DNA from 4 places in the Rhizobium sp. S163 genome. Region 1 is predicted to be linked to each of the others. Evidence: predicted binding sites of a transcription regulator. Region 1 holds the regulator's gene; each other region holds the start of a gene.

Region 1 (5,855 bases):
CGTCTTCTTTGCCTTGGCGCGCACGCTCTCGGCGGCACGCTCCAGGCGGGCGAGGCCTTCGCGGGCTTCGTCGGCCGTGACGACAAGCGGGGGCAACAAACGGATGACATTGTCGCCGGCCGGAATGGCCAGCAGGTTGGCAGCGCGGATGGCCTGCAACAGCTCAGTCGACGGAACAGCCGCCTTGACGCCGAGCATCAGGCCTTCGCCGCGGATATCCTCGATTACATCGGGGAAGCGATCCTTCAGCGATGCAAGACCCTGACGGAAGACGAGCGCGACGTCGTTGACGTGGCGCAGGAAGCCCTCCTCGAGGATGACATCGAGCACGGCATTGCCGACGGCCATGGCGAGCGGGTTGCCGCCATAGGTCGAGCCATGGGTGCCGGCCTTCATGCCGGAGGCAGCTTCAGCTGTTGCCAGGCATGCGCCGAGCGGGAAACCACCGCCGATGCCCTTGGCGACCGCCATGATATCAGGCGTGACGCCGGACCATTCATGCGCGAAGAGCTTGCCGGTGCGGCCGACGCCGGACTGAACCTCGTCGAGGATCAGAAGCAGGCCGTTTTCGTCGCAGAGCTGGCGCAGCGCCTTCATGAATTCCGTGGTTGCCGGGCGAATACCGCCTTCGCCCTGTACCGGCTCGATCAGGATACCGGCCGTGGCATCTGTGATCGCGGCACGGACGGCCTCGATATCGCCGAAGGGCACCTGGTCGAAACCGGGTGTCTTGGGGCCGAAGCCTTCGAGATACTTCTCCTGGCCACCGGCAGCGATCGTCGCCAGCGTGCGGCCGTGGAAGGCGCCTTCGAAGGTGATGATGTGGAAGCGCTCGGGATGGCCCTTCGAATACTGGTAGCGGCGCGCGGTCTTGATCGCGCATTCCAGCGCCTCGGCGCCGGAATTGGTGAAGAACACCTTATCCGCGAAGGTTGCATCCGTCAGCCGCTTGGCAAAGCGCTCCTGGCCGGGGATCTCGTAAATGTTGGAGAGGTGCCAAACCTTCTCGGCCTGATCCTTAAGCGCGCCGACGACGTGCGGGTGGCTATGGCCGACGGAGGTCACGGCAACGCCCGCGCCGAAATCGAGATATCGCTCGCCAGTTTCGGTGATCAGCCACACGCCCTCTCCTCGCTCGAACCGCAGCGGGGCACGAGAGTAGGTATCATAAAGCGGCGCGGCTTCAGCCATGGCGCGATCTCCTGTCATTCGCTCAACAAAGGCCCGGACTCCGGCGAAAAAGCGGGTGCCCGGAAATGAAAAATGCCGCCTTTCGGCGGCGAGGGGCACTATTGTCTTTTCGCAGTGCGATGTCAACAAAACTGAGCTTTTGTCGCATGCGTCAAGCAAGCATCGGGGCGCCGGCGAGCTATCAACAGCTAATGTTGCAGAAATGACTCTACCACCCAGCAAGTTGGGGAAAACCGAGAAATCGATTCGCCGCGATTCAACCGACTCTTGTCACGGAGTCGCCCTCACTCTAGGTTAAAACTCAATTACTAGACTGCATGCGGCGGAACTAGTCACCAAAATCGAGCAAGCGTTTCTTGGTCCGGACACGTCCGTGCCATGGGTGAAGGATTCTGCCTACACCAACGCAATAAGGCGGAGACAGGGCATGAACTGGACAGACGAGCGCGTTGAAAGACTGAAGAAGCTTTGGGCCGAAGGCCTGAGCGCCAGCCAGATTGCGGCACAACTTGGCGGTGTAAGCCGCAACGCCGTCATCGGCAAGGTCCACCGCCTGAACCTGCCTGGCCGCGCCAAGGCCGGCGGCACGACGACGGCGACGCGGGCGCCGAAGCGCCCGGCGGTTTCGACCCCCCGCCCTGCCAGCAATTTCAATTCCGCACGCATCTCGCCAAGCCGCGCCGTTGCCCGCCCGCAGGGCGCAGTGGCTCTCAAGGAAGAGATGGATATCGATGCGATCGAGGAAGTCCGTTACCGTCCAGCCTCCAACGTTGTCGTTCCGATCTCGCGCCGTCTCGGCCTTACGGAACTGACCGAGCGCACGTGCAAGTGGCCGGTCGGCGATCCGCTGACGGATGACTTCCACTTCTGCGGCTGCGAGTCCCCCGACAACTCGCCATACTGCACCTACCACCAGCGCATGGCCTACCAGCCGGTCAACGAGCGCCGCAAGGCAGCCAACCGGGTCGCATGACCCGGAAAGCCGGATAAGGAACAAAAGAAAACGGGCCCTCGCGGGGCCCGTTTTTCGTTGGATCGTATGAAATGGAAGCGCCTTACGCTTCCATCGAATAACCGGCGCCGCGAACGGTGCGGATCACATCCTGCATGTTCGAGAAGTTGAGCGCCTTGCGCAGGCGGCCGACGTGAACGTCTACGGTGCGTTCGTCGACATAGATGTCATGGCCCCAGACGCCATCGAGCAGCTGCGAGCGCGAGAAGACGCGGCCGGGCGACGACATCAGGAATTCCAGCAGGCGGAATTCGGTCGGTCCGAGGCGGACTTCGCGGCTCTTGCGGTGAACGCGATGGGTTTCGCGATCGAGCTCGATATCGCCGCACTTCAGCAGCGAGGAGAGCACTTCCGGCTTGGCGCGGCGCAGCATCGCCTTGACGCGGGCGACGAGCTCAGGCGTCGAGAACGGCTTGACGACATAGTCGTCGGCGCCGGTCGACAGGCCGCGAACGCGTTCGCTTTCCTCGCCACGGGCGGTCAGCATGATGATCGGCAGGCGCTCCGTCTCCGGGCGCATGCGCAGGCGACGGCAGAGCTCGATGCCGGATACGCCGGGCAGCATCCAATCGAGGATCAAAAGATCAGGCGTGCGTTCCTGCAGCCGGATTTCGGCCTCGTCACCGCGAAGGATGGTATCGACTTCGAAGCCTTCGGCCTCAAGGTTATAGCGAAGAAGCACGCTCAGTGCTTCTTCGTCTTCAACGACTGCTACTCTTGGGATCATTCGTCTCGGTCTCCTGGGGGCGTGGGTCCGGAACGCTTATTCCGTGACCGCGCCGACGGTGTTGGCGGTGTCGTCCTTCGGACGCTCGCCTTCCGGCTGGGCGCCGGTAGCCATGTAGTAGATGGTCTCTGCGATGTTGGTGGCGTGGTCGCCGATGCGCTCGATGTTCTTGGCGCAGAAGAGAAGATGCGTGCAGCTGGTGATGTTGCGCGGATCTTCCATCATGTAGGTCAGCATCTCGCGGAACAGCGAGGTGTACATCGCGTCGATTTCCTCGTCGCGCTCGCGGATCGACTTGGCGCGGTCGGCAACGCGGCTGGTGTAGACGTCGAGAACTTCCTTGAGCTGGACGAGCGCCAGTTCGGAGAGATGCTCGAGGCCACGGGCGAGCTTGCGCGGAACGCCGGTGCTCTGGACAGCGATGACGCGCTTGGCGGTGTTCTTGCCAAGATCGCCGACGCGCTCGAGATCGGCCGCGATGCGGATCGAGCCCATGATTTCGCGAAGGTCGGCGGCCATCGGCTGGCGGCGGGCGATGGTGATGATCGCCTTTTCGCCGATCTCGCGCTCGGCGTGATCGAGGATCACGTCGTCGGAGATGACCTTCTGGGCGAGCGAAGTGTCGCCGTTGACGAGCGCGCGAACGGCGTCGCCGACCATCTGTTCCGCGAGGCCGCCCATTTCGGAGATGCGGCGCGTCAGGAACTTGAGATCATCGTCATAGGCGGAATAGATATGTGTCGATGCCATGGGGCTTATCCTTGAATGTCCTGAGGTTTACCGGTTTCGGAGATCAGCCGAAGCGGCCCATGATGTAATCCTGGGTGCGCGGATCATCCGGGTTGGTGAACATCTTGTCTGTATCGTTCTCCTCGACGAGGTTGCCGAGGTGGAACATGGCGGTGCGCTGCGAAACGCGGGCTGCCTGCTGCATCGAGTGCGTAACGATGACGATCGTGTAGGCCTCGCGCAGCTCGTGGATGAGCTCCTCGACCTTGGCGGTCGCGATCGGGTCAAGCGCCGAGCAGGGCTCGTCCATGAGGATGACTTCAGGGCTAACGGCAATCGCGCGGGCGATGCACAGACGCTGCTGCTGACCACCCGAGAGGCCGGTGCCGCCTTCATGCACGCGGTCCTTGACCTCGTTCCACAGGCCGGCGCGCTGCAGGCTCTGCTCGACGATGACGTCCATGTCGGCCTTCGCCTTGGCGAGACCGTGGATGCGCGGGCCGTAGGCGACGTTCTCGTAGATCGACTTCGGGAATGGGTTCGGCTTCTGGAACACCATGCCGACGCGGGCGCGCAGTTCGACGACGTCGATATCCGGATCGTAGATATCATCGCCATCGAGCGTGATCTTGCCGGTGACGCGGCAATTGTCGATCGTGTCGTTCATGCGGTTCAGGCTGCGCAGGAAGGTGGACTTGCCGCAGCCCGACGGACCGATGAGAGCCGTCACGGTGTTTTCGCGGATGTTCAGCTTCACATCGAAAAGCGCACGCTTCTCGCCGTAGTAAACCGAGACGTCCTGGCCAATCATTTTATACGGAATGGTATTCATCTTCTGGTCTAGCGCCTTCTCAACTGCTGCTTCCGTCAACATGTTCATGATGTTTACTCCGTTTACCAGCGGCGCTCAAAGCGACGACGCAAGAGGATGGCTCCGAGGTTCATGACGATCAGGAACAGGAGCAGGACGATGATGGCGCCGGACGTGCGCTCGACAAAGGCGCGTTCGGCTTCGTTTGCCCACATGTAAACCTGCACCGGCAGAGCCGTGGAGGGATCCATCGGGGTGGCAGGCGCATTGGCAACGAAGGCGACCATGCCGATCAGGAGCAGCGGCGCGGTTTCACCGAGCGCATGCGCCAGACCGATGATGGTGCCGGTCAGGATGCCAGGCATTGCCAGCGGCAGGACGTGATGGAACACCATCTGCATCTTCGAGGCGCCGAGGCCGAGAGCGGCCGCGCGGATCGAAGGGGGCACGGCGCGCAGTGCCGCGCGGGTGGCGATGATGATAGTCGGCAGCGTCATCAGCGTCAGCACCAGACCGCCGACCAACGACGCGGAGCGCGGCAGGCCTGCGAAGTTGATGAAGACGGCGAGACCGAGCAGACCGTAGACGATCGAGGGAACGGCCGCGAGGTTGTTGATGTTCACCTCGATCAGGTCGGTCAGCTTGTTCTTCGGCGCGAACTCTTCGAGGTAGATCGAAGCGGCGACGCCGATCGGCAGCGACAGGGCAAGAACGATCAGCATCAGGTAGAGCGAACCGATGAGGGCGACGCCGAGACCCGCGGCTTCCGGACGGCTGGAGTTGCCGTTGACGAAGAGGCCGGTGTTGAACTCCTTGTGGAGCGTGCCGCTGGCTGCCATCTGCTGCATCCAGCCGACCTGGCGGTCGTTGACCTTGCGGTTCTTCTCGTCAACCGTCAGGTCGATCTGGCCCTTGTTGGCCGAGTCGACGTTGGCGTCTGCGAGAAGCGTGACGTTGACCGTCTTGCCGATCAGCGACGGATCGGCAACGACCATGTCGCGGAGCACGATCGGCGCACCCTTGGAGATCATCGCGGTGGCGTCACGCGTTTCCGGACGGCTTTGGGCGTTGATGCCGAGCGTCTTGACCATGGCGTCGCGGATCAGCACCGGATAGTTGGCGGCGATCAGCACCGACGGGTCGGTGGCGCGCTTGTTGTTGGGGTCGAGCACCTTTTCGGAGAACTCGATCGGCAGGGTGATCGAGGTCTGCGCGAAGGCCGTGTAGCCCTGACGGATAACCGTCGTGAGCAGGATGGCCAGGAAGATCAGACCGAAGGAGATGGCAGCGATGCCATAGGCCTGGAAGCGGCGTTCGGCGGCGTAGCGACGCTTGATGCCGATGTCGCGGCGGGCCGGCGCCTTGGAGACGACGACGCCCTGTCC
Region 2 (5,855 bases), 300 kb from region 1:
GGCGAAGCGGACGCGCTCGAGCCAGCTGGCGCCGGATGCGCGCAGGCCCTCGTCCGGCTTCATGTCGGCATTCTCGACCACTTCGAAGAACAGCTTTCCAAGCGCGCCGATGGTGTGGATCGACACCGCGATGATGGCCGAGATCGGGCCGATCGACAGGATGGCGGCGAGCAGGCCGGCAATGACGATCTCCGGGAAGGCGCGCAGGATTTCCATGATGCGGCGCACGACCCAGCGGGTGGCGCCGGCGCCGACCAGATTGGTCGAGGCGAAGAAGCAGAGCACGAAGGCGCCGGATGCGCCGAGGATGGTCGAGACGATGGCGACGTTGATGGTGATCGCCAGCTGGTAGAAGAAATTCGGGATGTAGACGCTGTCGGTGATGTAGACGCGGTCGCTGACGTAATCATACTTGATCGAGCCATCGGCATAGGGCGACGGCAGGTCGAACATCGCGCGGAAGATTTCGAGCGGGCTGTCCGGCACGAAGTGCTTCATGAAGTCGAAGAGATAGGGCAGACGTTCGAAGAACTTGCCCGAATTGGCGCTGTTGGCGAAATCGAGCGAGGCACCGAGGACGATCAGGAACACAACGATCGAGATCACGGTGTAGATACGCCGTGTCCGGACCTGTTGCTGGTAGTGATCGAGAATTGTGCGGGAGCCTTGCTGCAGTCCGCCCATGTGGTCGGGTTCGGCCACGTGCGCCATGTTGAGCATCCTTGTTGAACGAACGGCGGCACCATGATGATGCCGCCGCGAGTTTATTCAGAGGTTCGGATCAACCGCCGATAACCGACTTACGAGCGTCGATGATCGTCTGGTAGAAGGACTGGTCGACCGGCGACCAATCGACGTAACCACCGCCGGTGAAGCTGTCGAAGCAGCCCTTGTCGGTCTTCGGCAGTTCGGCGAAGTAGGCGGTGACCTTCTTCTGGATGTCGGACGGCAGCTTGTTGGAAACCATCAGCGGGCCGTTCGGGATCAGCGGGGACTTCCAGACCTGGACGATATCGTCCATGTCGAGCAGGCCCTTGGTGACCATGATGTGCAGGTTGCCGGAGGTGTAGCCCTGGGCCCAATCGCCGGTGGCGGAGCCGAAGGTGGTGCCGACGTCGAACTTCTTGTCGAGAACGCCGAGAACGAGGTTCTCATGGCCGCCGCCGAAGCCGGTTTCGGAGAAGTACTGCTTGACCGGCATGCCGACATCCTTCGGCAGCGAGACGTTCGGGACGAGGTAGCCCGAGGTCGAGTCCGGATCAGCGAAGCCGAGCTTCTTGCCCTTGGCGTCGGCGAGCGTCTTGATGCCCGAATCCTTGCGGGCGACCATGATCGAGTAGTAGCCGGTCGAGCCGTCTTCCTGCTTGGTGGTCAGAACCGGCGTAACGGCGTTCGGATCCTTGAGGTAGATCGAGGCGTAGGAGGAAGCGCCCATGACAGCGAGGTCGATGGTGCCGCCCAGCAGGCCCTGGATGACGCCGTTATAGTTCGGCGACGGGAAGATCTGGACTTCCGAAACGCCGGTAGCGGCAACGAGGCCCGGCTTGACGCACTCGGTGCGGCGAACCTGGTCGGCTTCGTTTTCACCGCCGTCGAGGCCGATACGCAGGACCTTAACGTCCTGAGCGTAGGCCTGGCCTGCAACGGTGGCGATGGCGATCGTTGCCATCAGGATCTTGCGGAACGCAGACATGGTAGTCTCCTTTGGTGACGTTTGTCAGTGACTGTAAGTTACTGGGGATCTGTGCTTTTCCGGCTTTTTCCCCCGGCCGGAAACTTGTCAGCGCATGACGGCGGAGGCGGCCATCACGCGGGATACGGCGTCCTGCTGCTTGCCCTTGATGTTATCCAGGCTGGTGGACGTCATGGATTCGTCGATGCCGGCGCCGTTCTTGTCGGTGCCGTAGATCTCGTTGACGGCATCAGCCGTCAGTTCGGACGGCTTGCCGTCGAAAACGACGCGGCCGCCGGCCATGCCGACGATGCGCTCGCAATAGCTGCGCGCGGTGTCGAGCGTGTGCAGGTTGGTGATGACGGTGATGCCTTCGCGCTCGTTGATATCGCGCAGCGCGTCCATGACGATCTTGGCGTTCAGCGGGTCGAGCGAGGCGATCGGCTCGTCGGCAAGCAGCATCTTCGGCGCCTGCATGAGAGCGCGGGCAATCGCCACGCGCTGCTGCTGGCCGCCCGAGAGCGTGCCGGCCATCTGCAGCGCGGTCTGCTCGATGCCGAGACGCTCAAGCGCCGCGATCGCCTGCACGCGCTCTTCGCGGGTGAAGACGCCGAGCAGGCTGAGCACGGTGGAGCGGTGGTTGAGACGGCCGAGGATGACATTGGTCATCACGTCGAGGCGCGGCACGAGATTGAACTGCTGGAAGATCATGGCGCAATCGCGCTGCCAGTTGCGCAGCGACTTGCCGCGCAGGCCCGACACTTCCGTGCCGTTGAAATGGATCGAGCCGGAGCTCGGCTCCTGCAGGCGGTTGATCATGCGCAGAAGCGTGGACTTGCCGGCGCCCGAACGGCCGATAATGCCGACCATCTGGCCCTGAGGGATGTCAAGCGTCACACTATCGACGGCGATCTTCTTGCCGAATTGACGGGTGACATTCTTCAGCTCGAACATCATGCTCTTCCTCATAGCCCAAACGCGATATGAGGGAGTGCATTAGGCCCGGTCCGTGAAGCTCCAATGTCAGTTTTGTGTAAGTGCTGTCACAAACGGGGCTGTGGTGGATTGAAACGTGACAGTGGGGTCACAATTCTGTGACAGATGCGGGATGTGGTGAGTGTGGCGCACGTCTACGGCATTTTCCCGAAGTTCAAGCGAATCTAGCCGTGCATGGCGAAGTCTAGTGAAAAACAGTAGATTTCCATAGTCACTGCTAGTGACGCCATTGCTTGGCGCATGGTTCTCGCGCCCACTCCCGCGTCCTCCTCACCGCCGCTTCTGCAGCACCTTGTTGCCCTTCGGTCCGGTCATCTTCGGGGTGTTCTTGTCGTTCTCGTCGCGCAGCACCCGCCAGCGGGCGAGGCGCTCGGGCGCCAGCGTGCCGGATTTGACGGCAGCTTGGACGGCGCAGCCGGGTTCGTGGTCGTGGGTGCAATCGCGGAAGCGGCAGTGTCCGGCAAGTTCGGTGATCTCGGAGAAGACCTGCTCGATGCCCTCCTGCACATCGCTGACATGGAGCGTGCGCATGCCTGGCGTGTCGATGACCCAGCCGCCACCGGCCATGGCGTGCAGCGAGCGGGCGGTCGTGGTGTGGCGGCCCTTGGCGTCGCGCTCGCGGATGCCGCCGGTTGCCTGCGAGCCCTCGCCGCTCAGCCCCGCCAGCGCGTTGACCAGCGTCGACTTGCCGACGCCGGAGGAGCCGATCAGCGCCAGCGTCTGGCCGAAGCCGCTCCATGGACCGAGAGCTGCAGCCGCACCGTCGCTCTTGGCGTTGAGCACGACGACCGCAAGATCGCGCTGCAGGGCTTTCGCCTGGGCTTCGTATTCCGCGACATCAGGGGCGAGGTCGGCCTTGGTCAGCACGATGACGGGCGTCGTCTCCGCCTGGTTGGCGAGCGCCATGTAGCGCTCGAGGCGGGCGACGTTGAAATCGGCGTTGCAGGAGGTGACGATCAGAAGCGTATCGACATTGGCGGCGCCGAGCTGCTGGCCCTGACGTCCTTCGACGCGGCGCTGCAGCAGCGTGCGGCGCTCCAGCCGGCGCACCAGGCTGTCGTCCTCGGGATCGACCATGACCCAATCGCCGACGGCAAATTCGGACGTATTCAGCTGATGCGAGATCTTGAGCCGGATCAGGCCATCCAGCGAGGTGACGCTCAGGCGGCTGCGGTGCACTTCGGCGATGCGACGGGGGATGAGGCCATGATCGTCATCCGTCAGCTGATCGGAAAAGAACTCGGACCAGCCAAGCGAGGCCAGGAATGTCGCTTCGTGATCGGTCGTCAAAGGTTCACCGGGGACTGCGGCGTATGGGTCAAGGCTGGCTCCGTGATGGGATGCGTGGTGACGCGGACATTAGCGGAAGCTTCGGCGGGAAGATATGGGGTTTGCACCATGCGAGACATCCGGGCGGAAAACGGCAGCCGATCCCTGTTGCTGTTGGACCGCCAAGTCACCGGCAGAGATTGGTGCCTTTCGCGCCTCATAGCATCTTGATTTCCCGCGAGACTTTCCTGAAAGCTGCGTTGCCCCTCAAGGAAATCTCCATGTTCGTCTCGGAAGCCTTCGCAATCGGTTCGGCCACCTGCATCGCGCTCAGCTCAATGTTCATCAACGAGCTCAACGGGCGGGTGCCTTTGATGCAGCTGGCGCGCTGGCAGCTGACCGCTGCTTTCGCGATGACGGCGATGGCGGCGACGATTGCCGGCGGGTGGGCGACGCTTGGGGCTTGGCAGCTCGGGTCGCTCTTAGCCTCCAGCGTGTTCGGGATCGTGATTGCCAGCACCACCTATTTCGCGGCGATCTATACGGCCGGGCCGCGTGTGACGGCGCTTCTGTTTTCGCTGGCCTCGCCATTCGCGCTGGTGCTGGGCTATGTCGCGCTGGGCGAGACGATCGATCTGCGTCAGGGGTTCGGGGTCGTGCTCATTTTATGCGGCACCGTGATTGCCATCGGCTTTCGCCGGCGTCGGCCGGCGCCGATGATCCCGCTTGCCGATGGCGAGCCGATCGCGGAGCCGGCGCCGTCAACACCACCGGTGTCCAAGCTCGGCATAACGCTTGGGGTCGTGACCGCGCTCGGGCAGGCGCTGGGGAGCCTGACGGCGCGGCCGGCGATGGCTGCTGGTGTCGAGCCATTCACGGCGATGGCGGTGCGCTCGGGGTTGGCGGTGATCTGCTTCTGGGCGCTTCTGTCGCTGCCCCGGGTGCGGGCGCAGGCAAACGGCTTTCGGGCGCGGGATTTCGGCCTTGCGGCCACCGCCGCCTTCTTTGGCACGGCGCTCGGGATGTCGCTGTTGATGGCGGCCCTGAAGACCGGCAATGTCGGGATCGTTTCGACGCTGTCTTCGATGACGCCTGTCGTCATCCTGCCGATGGTGTGGCTGCGCAGCGGGCAGATGCCGCGTGCGCATGCCTGGGGCGGGGCAGCCCTTGCCATCGCGGGCACGGCGCTGATCAGCCTCAGCTAGGGCCTCGGCGCGAATGGGGATCTATCCGCGCCGGAGAGGTTTGATGCGAAGGGATAGGCGGCCTAGGCCTCGTATCGCGCCAGGAAATCCTCTGCGTTGAGCGCGCGGAAATCGGCGAGTGCCACGCGCAGCCGGTCGTGCTCCCAATCCCACCATGCGAGCTTGTCCATGCGTTCGCCGATCTCTTTGCCGAAGCGCTCGCGGATCAGCTTGGCGGGCACGCCGCCGACGATGGTGTAGGGTGCCACATCCTTGGAGACCACCGCGCCGGCGCCGATGACGGCGCCGTTGCCGACGCTGACGCCAGGCAGAAGCGTGGCGCCGTGGCCGATCCAGACGTCATGGCCGATCGTGACGCGGTTGGAGCGGCGCCATTCGAAGAACTCCGTCTCCATGTCCGCATCCGGCCAGTAATCGGCGGCGCGGTAAGTGAAGTGGTGCAGCGTGGCGCGCCAGGTCGGATGGTTGGTAGCATTGATGCGCACGGAGGCGGCGATGTTGACGAACTTGCCGATCGTGGCGCACCAGATGGCGCCGTCCTGCATGACGTAGGAGTAATCGCCAAGCTCGACCTCGTCGATGCGGCAGCGCTCCGACAGCTCGGTGTAGCGGCCGAGCGTCGAATTGTTCACCGAGGCGGTCTCGTGGATATAGGGCTTGAGGCCAATCTTGCGGCTCATGCTGCGATCGGCCTCCGTGGCGAGAATTTCTGC
Region 3 (5,855 bases), on a different contig from region 1:
GTCGGCGCTGCACGTGGCGCCGGACAGAGACCGCGTGACCTTCGTCGTCGAGATGGACAGGCTTTCGGACATCGCGGGATTGCGCGTCAAGGGGCAGGGGCTTGCCGGGCAGGGAAGCCTGATTGTCGAGGCCGACAGCGACGGACAAGGTTTCGTGCCGGGATCACGCTGCGCGCTTTCCGACGACCTTGCCTGCCCGATGTCGCCGAGGCGGGTGTCGCGACTGCGCATCACCCTCACCGGCCCGGCGACGGCTGATTACCGGATCGACAGCCTGGAGCCCATGATGACCCGGTAACCGCCGATCGGCGGCACTAGTTCTTGGCTTCCACCTTGGTGTCGTCGAACAGGTGCAGGGTAACAGGAAAGAGGAAGCCGCCGTTGATGTTGCAACTGCCGAAGCCCTTCAATGTGAAACCCTCATACTTCGTGAATTCAAAGCTGCAGGCGCGCCGACTGACTCCATAAGTAAAGGGTGTGGCAATCGTAATCATACCGCCGCGTATATTGCCGGAGCCCATATAGTCTGGATCGGTCCGTCGATCTTTCAGCAGCTTCGCTTTGAACTCCAGCGCGTCGCTGCCCGGATATTCGGACTGGAAGCTGAACTGATATCCGGCTTCCTCGAAATAGCGAAACAGCTCACTGCGGTTAATTTCATCCACCGCCTTCTTATCTCCGCCCGCCAGTGTCTTCTTGATCTCTTCAGGCAACTCGGCGGTGATCACGAAGGTGCGGAAGCCGGCGAAATGTGCCCGCAGAGCCAGGGAACGGATGTTGGGATCCTCAAGCGAAAAAGCGGTGCGGATCGCCAGCTGCACCTCGGTGGCATTGCCCTTCTTCAGGATCTCCTCGAGCTGGGCAAGCCGCATCAGCGGATCCGGATCATTGATGGCGTCGATGACGGCCTGCAATTCTCCATAACGCGCGGTGACGTCGGCCAGTGCTGTTCCCGAGAAGGCGATGGAGAGGATGGCGGCTGAAAGCAGGGATCGGCAGGAAGGCTTCATTGTGACAGGCTCCGCAATAATTGTTTCCTGTCACCTAACGCATCTTTCGATAATCCGAAGTTAAACCCGAAGCGTCAAAGTTGCAGCTCCGCAAAGCCCGCCGCCATGTCCTGCCTCGCCGCAGGGCTGGCCGCATCGCCTGGCGCTGCCATGTTTCTCGACGCCCTTGCCCTTGCGTCCGGCGTCAATCTCGCTAAAAGTGCCCGGCGATACCGGGTCTTGCGGCTGGCCGCGACCCTCCTGGCACAACGGATCTCATCATCATGGCATCGCACAAAGACGTAAAGAAAGTCGTCCTCGCCTATTCCGGCGGTCTCGACACCTCGATCATCCTGAAGTGGCTGCAGACCGAGCTTAACGCCGAAGTCGTCACCTTCACGGCCGACCTCGGACAGGGCGAAGAGCTCGAGCCGGCGCGCAAGAAGGCCGAGATGCTCGGCATCAAGGAGATCTATATCGAGGATGTGCGCGAGGAATTCGTGCGCGATTTCGTCTTCCCGATGTTCCGCGCCAATGCCGTCTATGAAGGCGTCTACCTGCTCGGCACCTCGATCGCCCGTCCGCTGATTTCCAAGCACCTGATCGACATCGCCAAGAAGACCGGCGCTGACGCCATTGCTCACGGTGCGACCGGCAAGGGCAACGACCAGGTTCGCTTCGAGCTTTCGGCCTACGCGCTGAACCCCGACATCAAGATCATCGCTCCCTGGCGCGACTGGTCGTTCAAGTCGCGTACCGACCTGCTCGCCTTTGCCGAAGCCCACCAGATTCCGGTTGCCAAGGACAAGAAAGGCGAAGCGCCGTTCTCCGTCGACGCCAACCTGCTGCACTCCTCTTCCGAGGGCAAGGTTCTGGAAGATCCGGCAGTCGAAGCCCCCGAATACGTGCACATGCGCACGATCTCGCCGGAAGCCGCACCCGATAAAGCCACCATTATCAAGGTCGGTTTCGAAAAGGGTGATGCCGTCTCGATCAACGGCGTGCGCATGAGCCCGGCGACGCTGCTCGCAGCGCTCAACACCTACGGCCGCGACAACGGCATCGGCCGTCTCGACCTCGTCGAGAACCGCTATGTCGGCATGAAGTCGCGCGGCGTCTACGAGACCCCCGGCGGCACGATCCTGCTGTCCGCGCATCGTGCGATCGAGAGCATCACGCTCGACCGTGGTGCGGCCCACCTCAAGGACGAGATCATGCCGCGCTACGCCGAGCTGATCTATTACGGCTTCTGGTTCTCGCCGGAGCGCGAAATGCTGCAGGCGCTGATCGACAAGAGCCAGGAGCATGTCGAAGGCGAAGTGACGCTGAAGCTCTACAAGGGCAACGTCATGATCATCGGTCGCGAGAGCGACAAGTCGCTCTACTCCGACACGCTCGTCACCTTCGAGGACGACCAGGGCGCCTACGACCAGAAGGACGCCGCCGGCTTCATCAAGCTCAACGCGCTGCGCCTGCGCACGCTGGGCAAACGCAATCTGGGCAAGTAAGCGGCATCTGCCGATTTGGTTTCGAAAGGCCCGCCTCGTGCGGGCCTTTTTGTATTTGGGTGTGCCTGTCTCAACCATCACCGCCCCTCCGCTTTCCCCTTGCCAACCGCCTCCCGGGATGCTCTTCAAGCAACAACACCACCCCTCCAGACACCGGCCCGCCCCATGCCCGTTCTTCTCCGTGACGCTTCCCTCTCCGACATCGACGCCATCACCGCCATATACCGCGACTCGGTCCTGAATGGCGTGGCGAGCTACGAGATCGCCCCACCGGATCGCGACGAGATGGCGGCGCGATACCGGGCCATTGTCGACAAGGGCTACCCCTATATCGCCGCCGTGGACGAGCATGGCACGCTTATCGGCTATGCCTATGCATCGGCGTTCCGCACGCGACCGGCCTATCGGTTCATGGTTGAGGATTCGATCTATCTGGCGCCGGAGGCGCGGGGCAAGGGCATCGGCAAACGGTTGCTGGAGGAGTTGATATCGCGCTCGACGGCGCTCGGTTTCCGCCAGATGATCGCCGTGATCGGCGGTGCGCACCCGGCCTCGATCGCGCTGCATGCAAGCCATGGGTTCGAGGAAATCGGCCGTATCAAGGGCTCCGGCTTCAAGCACGGGCGCTGGCTGGACACGATGTTGATGCAGCGGGCGCTTGGCGACGGCACTGCGACCGATCCCGATCCAGACACCTATCCGGCGACGCTGTTTCTCGGTTGATAGCGCCTATTTCTCGACGAGCTTCAGCGACTTGTTGAACACCTTCAGCACCTGCTGCAGGTCGTGGCCGCGCTTCAAAATCTGGCCGTGGGTGTTGACGACGGAATAGGCGCCCTGCTTGGCGGCGAGCTTGGGATTCTTTTCGATGCGGAAGAGCGGCATTTCGCCGGAGCGCTTGAAGACGGAGAAGACGGCAAGGTCCTTCAGATGGTCGATCGCGTAATCCCGCCACTCGCCTTCGCCGACCATGCGCCCGTAGATCCACAGGATCGCATCCAGCTCTCGCCGGTGAAACGTCACCGGCAACGGGTCCTTGCTCTGCTTGTAGTCCCTGATATCCACGACGACGGGGGAATCGCTGTCGGTGGCCCGATTATTCCCACGCCGCAAATCCGGCTGATCTGTCATCAGGCTCGAATGCCTCCGTTCGTGACACGCGGGTGACAGTTTGCCTTAGCGTTTACAAATTGCAAGCGCGACCTTGCGCGCATTAAGCATAGTCTGTGCAATCTGCCGCGTGCCCCATTTCAGTCAAAACAGCGCCTCAATTAAAAGTGAAATTCGCTCGCACTTGACCGGCGCATCCTCAGCGGGTTCGCCGACACTGAATTCTGCGCATCTTCTTTCGGCACTTTGGAGGAGATGTGACTGTTTGGCGCCAGCGCGCCAAAGGGCCCGGCTGATCGTATCGACCTTAACCCCAGCCCCGAATACGATCAGTCGGGCCGCCCCGCTTCCACCTGAAAAGACAGATGAAATTCTTGGAAGCGTGTCGCAATCCTTCGGATTTGCTTGTCACGCTTCAAGTCTTTGTTTTGTCGCATGTCGTCGCCGCAAAACCGCTGCACACTTTTGCGCGACATGCTTATGCCTAACGGCTCAGATGTTCTTGCCGGCCATGACCACTGTGGCGCCAAGGATCGCCGATGGCGTTCCGTCGGTCGTCGACGATTGAAGCAGCACAGCGCATCCCTCAAGATCGGGCTTTTGCAGCACGGTGGCGGGCAGCGTCAGCTTTGTTTCTTTGCCGTCCCACATCCCAACCGTTTCGACATCCGAAACGCTGTGCGTATAGGCGATCTTCTGGCCGCTGTTTTCGCCCTTCTGTACCTCGATCGTCTTTTCGCGATCGAAATAGACCATGACGACACTGGCCTTGCCCTGGCCCGGCGCGACGTTGATCTCGAGCTGATCGCCCTTGACCTCGGCCTTGATGGGAACGGTCAGCCCTTCGCCGCCGGTGAGAAAGCCGTCGACCTTCTTCTCGATGCCGCCGATGTCCGAGCCCATGACGTGATCGCGGCCGTTCACCACTACCTGCGGCGTGTAGACATTGGCGCGGCCCATGGTCTTCGCATAGCCGTACTGGCGCTCGGTGTTTTCCTTCGAGCTCAGCGTATCGGCCCAGCCCATGTAGTTCCAGTAATCGACGTGATAGGCGAGAGCGATGACGTCGCCGCGCTCAACGAGCTTGCGAAAGGCCGCATCGGCGGGAGGGCACGAGGCGCAACCCTGGGAGGTGAACAGTTCGACAACGCCTTTGGGCGCCTCCTCGGCGAGCAAAGGGCTCGCCAGAGCCACACCTGCAATCAGCGAAATCAAAAACCGCGGCGACATTGCACCTCTACCTCTTTTCCTCTCCACCTTGCCGAAACGCCGGCTCAAATCGCTGGCCAGACACGCACGCAAGGGCTCCGTCTCTTCAACCTAGAGATAATCGCTCCCGATCCAAACGAAAAATCACGAACGGGTGAGACAGAGCCCGCGTGGGACAACTCCGCAACACTTCGCCGTGAGGCAGGCCGCTTGCAGCCCTCCCGAACACGAAAAAACCGCCGGAAATCGCTTTCCGGCGGCCATTATCAGGCATGTCTTAAAAATCAGCGCCGATCAGGCTGCGAGATCTCGCAACACCGTCTGCAGGATGCCGCCATTGTTGAGGTAGATGACCTCGTCGAGCGTATCGACGCGCGAGAGCAGCGGAACGTCCTTCACGGTGCCGTCGCCATAGGTGATTTTCGCGATCTTCTTCTCGCGCGGCTTGATGTTCTCCAGCCCCTCGATGGTGACCGTCTCGTCGCCCTTCAGCCCCAGCGTCGCCCAGGTCGTACCCTCCTCGAAGACGAAGGGGATGACGCCCATGCCGACGAGGTTCGAGCGGTGGATGCGCTCGAAGCTCTGCGCGATGACTGCCTTGACGCCGAGCAGGTTGGTGCCCTTCGCCGCCCAGTCGCGCGACGAGCCGTTGCCATATTCGACACCGGCGAAGATGACGAGCGGAACGCCCTCCGCCTTGTACTGCATGGCAGCGTCGTAGATCGATTCCTCTTCCTTCGACGGATAGTGGATAGTGTAGCCACCTTCCTTGCCGTTCGGGCCGAGCATGTGGTTGCGGATGCGGATGTTGGCGAAGGTGCCGCGCATCATCACTTCATGATTGCCGCGCCGCGTGCCGTACTGGTTGAAGTCGGCGACGCCTACATTGTGCTCCAAGAGGTACGCGCCGGCCGGCGAGGCCGCCTTGATCGAACCGGCCGGAGAAATGTGGTCGGTGGTGATCTTGTCGCCAAAGAGACCAAGGACGCGCGCACCCTTGATGTCGGAAACGCCGGAGCCGGTCTTGCCCATCCCCACG
Region 4 (5,855 bases), on a different contig from region 1:
CCGCGCCGAGATCGCTCACTGGCGTGAATATGACTACGTCATCGTCAACGACGACCTGAACACCGCCTTCGAGGCCGTGCAGTCGATCGTCCGCGCCGAACGCCTGCGCCGCGACCGCCGCCATGGCATGTTCGACTTCGTGACCGGCCTGATCGAAGAGACGCCGGTTCTCTGATCCATCCGCCGGCGCCTTTGCGCCGGCGTCATTCCTTGAAATGATCAGCCGTAGCGACCGGTGATGTAGTCTTCGGTCCGCTTGTTCTTCGGCGCTTCGAATATCTGCGATGTCGGGCCATGCTCGACAAGCTCGCCCAGATACATGAAGGCGGTATTGTCCGAGATACGGCCCGCCTGCTGCATGTTGTGCGTCACGATCACGATCGTGAAATTCGCCTTCAGCTGCGCGATCAATTCCTCGACCTTGGCGGTCGAGATCGGGTCGAGCGCCGATGTCGGCTCGTCGAGCAGCAGAACCTCCGGCCGCAACGCCACGCCGCGCGCGATGCACAGACGCTGCTGCTGACCGCCGGATAGGCCGAGACCGCTCTGCTTCAGTTTGTCCTTGACCTCGTCCCACAGAGCCGCCTGCCGAAGCGCTTCCTCGACACGCCCATCCATCTCCGTCTTCGACAGCCGCTCATGATGGCGAATGCCATAGGCGACGTTGTCGTAGATCGACATGGGGAAGGGGACCGGCTTCTGGAACACCATGCCGACGCGGGCGCGCAGTTCGTTCATCGGATAGCGGGGGTCGAGAATGTTGTCGCCATCGAGCTTCACGGCACCCGTTGCCCGCATGCCCGGATAGAGCGCGTAGATGCGGTTGAGGATACGCAGCAGCGTCGACTTGCCGCAGCCGGACGGGCCGATCAGGGCCGAGACTTGCCGCTCCGGAAAGCTGATGCTGACATCGCGGATCGCCTGCGTCTTCCCGTAGAAGAAGTTGACGTTTTCGAGCGTGATCTTGTCGGTCTTCATGGTATTCGCGGTCCTGCCGGTATCGAGTGTGCTGGAAGATTGCAGCATTATTTCCCCCGTCTGCTCAGGATTACTCGTGATCCGACACTGAGCAGCAGCACGATGGCGGTCATGACGAAGGCGCCGGCCCAGGCGAGCGTATGCCACTCGTCATAGGGGCTCATCGCGTACTGGAAGATGACGACCGGAATGTTGGCCATCGGCCCGGACATGTCCGTGCTCCAGTACTGGTTGTTGAGGGCGGTGAAGAGAAGCGGTGCGGTCTCGCCCGAGATGCGGGCGACAGCAAGCAGCACGCCGGTCAGGATACCCGCGGACGCTGCGCGATAAAGCACATGCACCGTCACCTTCCAGCGTGGGATGCCGAGCGACAGTGCCGCCTCTCGCATCACGTCCGGCACCAGCCGGAGCATCTCGTCCGTGGTACGCACCACCACCGGAAGGAAGATGAAGCCGAGCGCGATACCACCGGCATAGCCCGAGAAGCGCCCCGTCTGGCGCACCACCAGCTCGTAGATGAACAGGCCGATGATGATCGACGGCGCGCTGAGCAGGATGTCGTTCACGAAACGAACGAGATCGCCGATCTTCTTGCCGCGGCTGTATTCCGAAAGATAGGTGCCGGCGAGGATCCCGATCGGCGTGCCGAGAACGACGGCCATCAGGACGATCATCAGGCTGCCCATGAAGGCATTCGCCAGGCCGCCGTCTTCGCCGGGTGGCGGGGTCATTTCGGTCAGCAGGCGAGGGCTGAGCGCCGTGATGCCGTTGATCAGCGTCGTCCACAGGATCCAGACGAGGAAGATGAGGCCGATGACCGTTGCGACGGTCGCGAGAGACAAGGCGATGGCGCTCTTGATCTGCCGGTAGCGGTAAAGGGAGTTGGACGTCGTCATGATTATTCTCCCTTCTGCCTGGCGATCCGGAGCAGCATCAGCTTGGCGGCGGCCAGCACGATGAAGGTGACCACGAAGAGGATGAAGCCGAGGCCGATCAGCGACGACAGATAGAGATCAGTGTCGGCTTCGGTGAACTCGTTGGCGATGGCCGCGGCGATCGAGTTGCCGGGCTCCATCAGCGAGATCGCGATATTATGCGTATTCCCGAGCACGAAGGTCACGGCCATGGTCTCGCCGAGCGCGCGGCCAAGGCCGAGGAAGATGCCGCCGACGACGGCGGTGCGCGTATGCGGGATGACGATATCGCGTACGACTTCCCATTTGGTCGAGCCAAGCGCGTAGGCCGATTCCTTCAGCTGCGCCGGGACGACGAGGAAGACGTCGCGCATGACCGAAGCGATATAGGGGATGATCATGATGGCGAGCACGATGCCCGACGTCAGCATGCCGATCCCCATCGGTATGCCTGAGAACAGCGCTCCGATGACAGGCAGCGGACCGAGCCAGTCGATCAGGACCGGCTGGATATAGTCGGACATGAACGGCGCGAAGGTGAAGAGACCCCACATGCCGTAGATGATGCTTGGAATGCCGGCGAGCAGCTCGATGGCGCCGCCGATCGGTCCGCGCGCCCAGCGTGGCGCCACCTCGGTGACGAACACCGCGATGCCGAGGCTGACGGGAACGCCGATGATCATCGCGAGCGCTGAGGTGACCAACGTTCCGTAGATCGGCACGAGGCCGGCGAATTTCTGTGCGACGGGGTCCCATTCGGTGCCGTAGATGAATTCGAGGCCGAAGGTGCGGAACGCCAGCAGGCCGCCCCAACCCATGGAAAAGGTCGCTGCCAGAAGTGCAATCAGTACGAACATGCCGCAGCACAGCACGATTGCGGAAAATACCATGTCGCCGGTCGCGCCATGGCGACGCTTCACGCCGACACTCTCGGCGCGCTGCGATGCCAAAACTTGGCTCATTGTCTGTTCTCTAATCTTTGAGGGGCAATCAAAGTTAAGCCGGCCGGAAAGCAGAGCTCTCCGGCCGTTTCGACAGTGTGGGGATCAACCCTTGAACTGGGCGGTCCAGTAGGCTTCGATCTGCTTCACGAGGCTATCGGGAAGCGGAACGTAGTCGAGCGAGGAAGCCTGCTTCTGGCCGTTCTCGAGCGCCCACTTGAAGAACTCGAAGGCAGCCTTGGAGCGAGCCTCGTCCTTGGCCTGCTTGTACATGATCGCCCAGGTCGTAGCCGTGACCGGCCATGCCTTCTCACCAGGTGCGTTCGTCAGGATCAGGTTGAAGTCTTGGGCCTTGTCCCACTCGGCGCTTGCTGCGGCAGCAGCGAAGCTTTCCGCATTCGGCTTCGGATACTTGCCGGCGGCGTTCTCCATAAGCACGTAGGGCAGCTTGTTCTGAAGCGCGTAGGCGTATTCGACGTAACCGATCGAGTCCTTCACGCGCGTTACGTAGGCGGCGACGCCTTCGTTGCCCTTGCCACCGATGCCGACAGGCCAGTTGACGGCGGTGCCTTCGCCAACCTTGGACTTCCAGTCAGCATTGACCTTCGAGAAGTAGTTGGTCCAGTTGAAGCTGGTGCCAGAACCGTCCGAGCGGTGAACGACGGCGATCTGCGAATCCGGCAGCTTGACGCCCGGGTTCAGGTCGGCGATGGCCTTGTCGTTCCACTTGGTGACGTTGCCGAGGTAGATGTCGGCCAGAACCTTGCCGGTCAGCTTCAGTTCGCCCGACTTGATGCCCTTGACGTTGATAACCGGAACGATGCCGCCGACAACCAGCGGAAACTGGCCGAAGCCGGCATCCGTCAGTTCCTTGGATTCGAGCGGCTTGTCTGATGCGCCGAAATCGACCGTTGCGGCCTTGATCTGGGCGATACCGCCGCCGGAGCCGATCGACTGATAGTTCAGCTTGTCGCCGGTCTTCTTGTTGTAGTCAGCCGACCACTTGGAGAGAACCGGGTAAACGAAGGTGGAACCGGCGCCGGTGATATCGGCGGCGGAGGCGGAAGCGGCCATCACGGCCGCGAGGCCGATGCCGAAACAGGTCGATAAAAATGTGTTGGTACGCATAGGAGTTCGCTTTCCTAAAAGCTGAAGGATGGCGACGAGCCGTATGGGGGATACGGTTTTGCGGATGCAAAGAAACCTCGTCGCGGAACGGGCTATTCTCCCTGGATAACAGTTTCATGACAGTTGCCAGCCGAATCGCAGCCGGGCGGCTCCGAACCACAAAGGTGTCGGGCTTCATGTCGGAGCAACGCGAGAAAGAACGAAGATTTTCGCGCAGGCGGATGTCTCCACGCGCGGCGCGATAAGCAACACGGTAGTCGTTTGAGAAAAGCGCGCTGTTTGCCCGAAAGCAGGGCGTCAGAGGCTGTTTGCCAGACGGCAGAACTCTTCGACGGAAAGCGTCTCAGCGCGTCTCTGCGGATCGATGCCGGCCTTTTCGAGCAGCTTCTCGCCGCCGATCGGCTTCAGGCTCTGTCGCAGCATCTTGCGGCGCTGTCCGAATGCTGCCTGGGTCACTTTTTCGAGATTGGCAACGGAGCAGGGGATCGGGTTCTCGTTCGGCGTCAGATGCACCACCGTCGAGGTGACCTTCGGCGGAGGCGTGAAGGCCTGCGGCGGGATGTCGAACGCCATGTGCGCGTTCGTACGCCAACCACAGAGCACACCGAGACGGCCATAGTGATCGTCTTCCTGATCGGCGACGATACGCAAGCCCACTTCCTTCTGGAACATCAGCGTCAGCGATTGCCAGAACGGCGGCCACTGCTTCGGCAGCAACCAGTTCACCAGGAGTTGGGTTCCGACATTATACGGAAGGTTGGCGATGATCTTCACCGGCCCCTCAGGCGCCAGCGCCTCGAAGTCAGTGGTCAAGGCGTCGCCTTCGATCACCTCGAGCCTGCCGGGATAGTGCGCGGCCACTTCGGCAAGCGCCGGTAGACAACGCGGATCGCGCTCGACGGCGATAACCTTCTTGGCCCCGAGCGCCAGGATCGCCCGCGTCAGGCCGCCGGGACCGGGGCCGACCTCGAACACCGTCGCGTCTTCGAGAGGGCCTGCGTTGCGCGCCACCTTCTGCGTGAGGTTGAGGTCGAGAATGAAGTTCTGCCCGAGCGCCTTGCGCGCATCGAGACCATGCCGCCTGATGACGTCGCTCAGCGGCGGCAATCCGTCGAGTGCGGCCATCAGGAATTGCTCTTGGAGGCGCGACCGAGATGCCCGGCAAGCTTCAAGGCGGCAACCAGGCTGCTCTCGCGCGCCAGCCCCTTGCCGGCGATGCCGAAGGCGGTGCCGTGGTCGGGCGATGTGCGGATGAAGGGCAGGCCAAGCGTCACGTTGACGGCATCGTCGAAGCCGAGCGCCTTGGCCGGGATCAAAGCCTGATCGTGATACATGCAGACCGCGACGTCGTAGCGCGCACGCGCTTCGTCATGGAACATGGTGTCTGCGGGCAGGGGGCCGATTGCATCGATACCCTCGGCGCGCAGGAACTGGATCGCGGGGTGGATGACGCTGGCGTCTTCCTTGCCGATGGCGCCGTCTTCGCCGGCGTGCGGATTGAGCCCCGCAACGGCAAGGCGCGGGTTGGCGATGCCGAAACGCTCTACGAGATCGGCATGTGCGATTCGGCAGGTCTCAACGATGAGCTCTGCCGTCAGCGCCTGCGGCACATCCTTGATCGGGATGTGGATTGTAACAGGGATCGCCCGCAGCTTCGGCCCGGCGAGCATCATGACGGGCGTCACAGGCGTGCCGGTTGCACGTTTCGCAAGCTCGGCCAGAAACTCGGTATGGCCAGGAAAACGGAAGCCGCTCTCGTAGAGGACGGACTTGGCGATCGGGTTGGTGACGACGCCGAGCGCTTCACCGCCGATCGTCAGCGACACAGCCTGCTCGATTGCGGCGATCGTTCCTCTGGCTGTGGCCACGTGGGCTTCGCCGGCGGTGACCTCGA

Evidence for each region. The regulator PhoB, encoded in region 1, activates phosphate uptake and scavenging genes when phosphate is short. The targets are predictions, from matches to a motif close to TGTCATNNANCTGTCAT.
Region 2: a site for PhoB is predicted at 2,745-2,761, ahead of phnC (phosphonate ABC transporter ATP-binding protein). Genes of this name have one in related genera too.
Region 3: a site for PhoB is predicted at 3,650-3,666, ahead of QTL96_RS29975 (DUF2794 domain-containing protein). Genes of this name have one in related genera too.
Region 4: a site for PhoB is predicted at 4,067-4,083, ahead of pstS (phosphate ABC transporter substrate-binding protein PstS). Genes of this name have one in related genera too.

What each region holds. Positions count from the first base shown of each region.
Region 1 is NZ_JAUDSA010000018.1:453,546-459,400, reverse strand. Features, by position in the region: gene QTL96_RS17805 (aspartate aminotransferase family protein) at 1-1,191, opposite strand, end outside; gene QTL96_RS17800 (GcrA family cell cycle regulator) at 1,619-2,164, shown strand; gene phoB (phosphate regulon transcriptional regulator PhoB) at 2,247-2,930, opposite strand; gene phoU (phosphate signaling complex protein PhoU) at 2,967-3,680, opposite strand; gene pstB (phosphate ABC transporter ATP-binding protein PstB) at 3,724-4,539, opposite strand; gene pstA (phosphate ABC transporter permease PstA) at 4,554-5,855, opposite strand, start outside.
Region 2 is NZ_JAUDSA010000018.1:156,479-162,333, reverse strand. Features, by position in the region: gene phnE (phosphonate ABC transporter, permease protein PhnE) at 1-711, opposite strand, end outside; gene phnD (phosphonate ABC transporter substrate-binding protein) at 782-1,693, opposite strand; gene phnC (phosphonate ABC transporter ATP-binding protein) at 1,781-2,626, opposite strand; gene rsgA (ribosome small subunit-dependent GTPase A) at 2,939-3,958, opposite strand; gene QTL96_RS16295 (DMT family transporter) at 4,219-5,142, shown strand; gene QTL96_RS16290 (DapH/DapD/GlmU-related protein) at 5,205-5,822, opposite strand; gene phnL (phosphonate C-P lyase system protein PhnL) at 5,819-5,855, opposite strand, start outside.
Region 3 is NZ_JAUDSA010000038.1:204,278-210,132, forward strand. Features, by position in the region: gene QTL96_RS29955 (hypothetical protein) at 1-298, shown strand, start outside; gene QTL96_RS29960 (hypothetical protein) at 315-1,010, opposite strand; gene QTL96_RS29965 (argininosuccinate synthase) at 1,274-2,497, shown strand; gene QTL96_RS29970 (GNAT family N-acetyltransferase) at 2,663-3,220, shown strand; gene QTL96_RS29975 (DUF2794 domain-containing protein) at 3,227-3,628, opposite strand; gene QTL96_RS29980 (thioredoxin family protein) at 4,100-4,837, opposite strand; gene acnA (aconitate hydratase AcnA) at 5,111-5,855, opposite strand, start outside.
Region 4 is NZ_JAUDSA010000034.1:64,513-70,367, forward strand. Features, by position in the region: gene gmk (guanylate kinase) at 1-175, shown strand, start outside; gene pstB (phosphate ABC transporter ATP-binding protein PstB) at 220-1,026, opposite strand; gene pstA (phosphate ABC transporter permease PstA) at 1,026-1,874, opposite strand; gene pstC (phosphate ABC transporter permease subunit PstC) at 1,877-2,854, opposite strand; gene pstS (phosphate ABC transporter substrate-binding protein PstS) at 2,939-3,961, opposite strand; gene rsmA (16S rRNA (adenine(1518)-N(6)/adenine(1519)-N(6))-dimethyltransferase RsmA) at 4,259-5,086, opposite strand; gene pdxA (4-hydroxythreonine-4-phosphate dehydrogenase PdxA) at 5,086-5,855, opposite strand, start outside.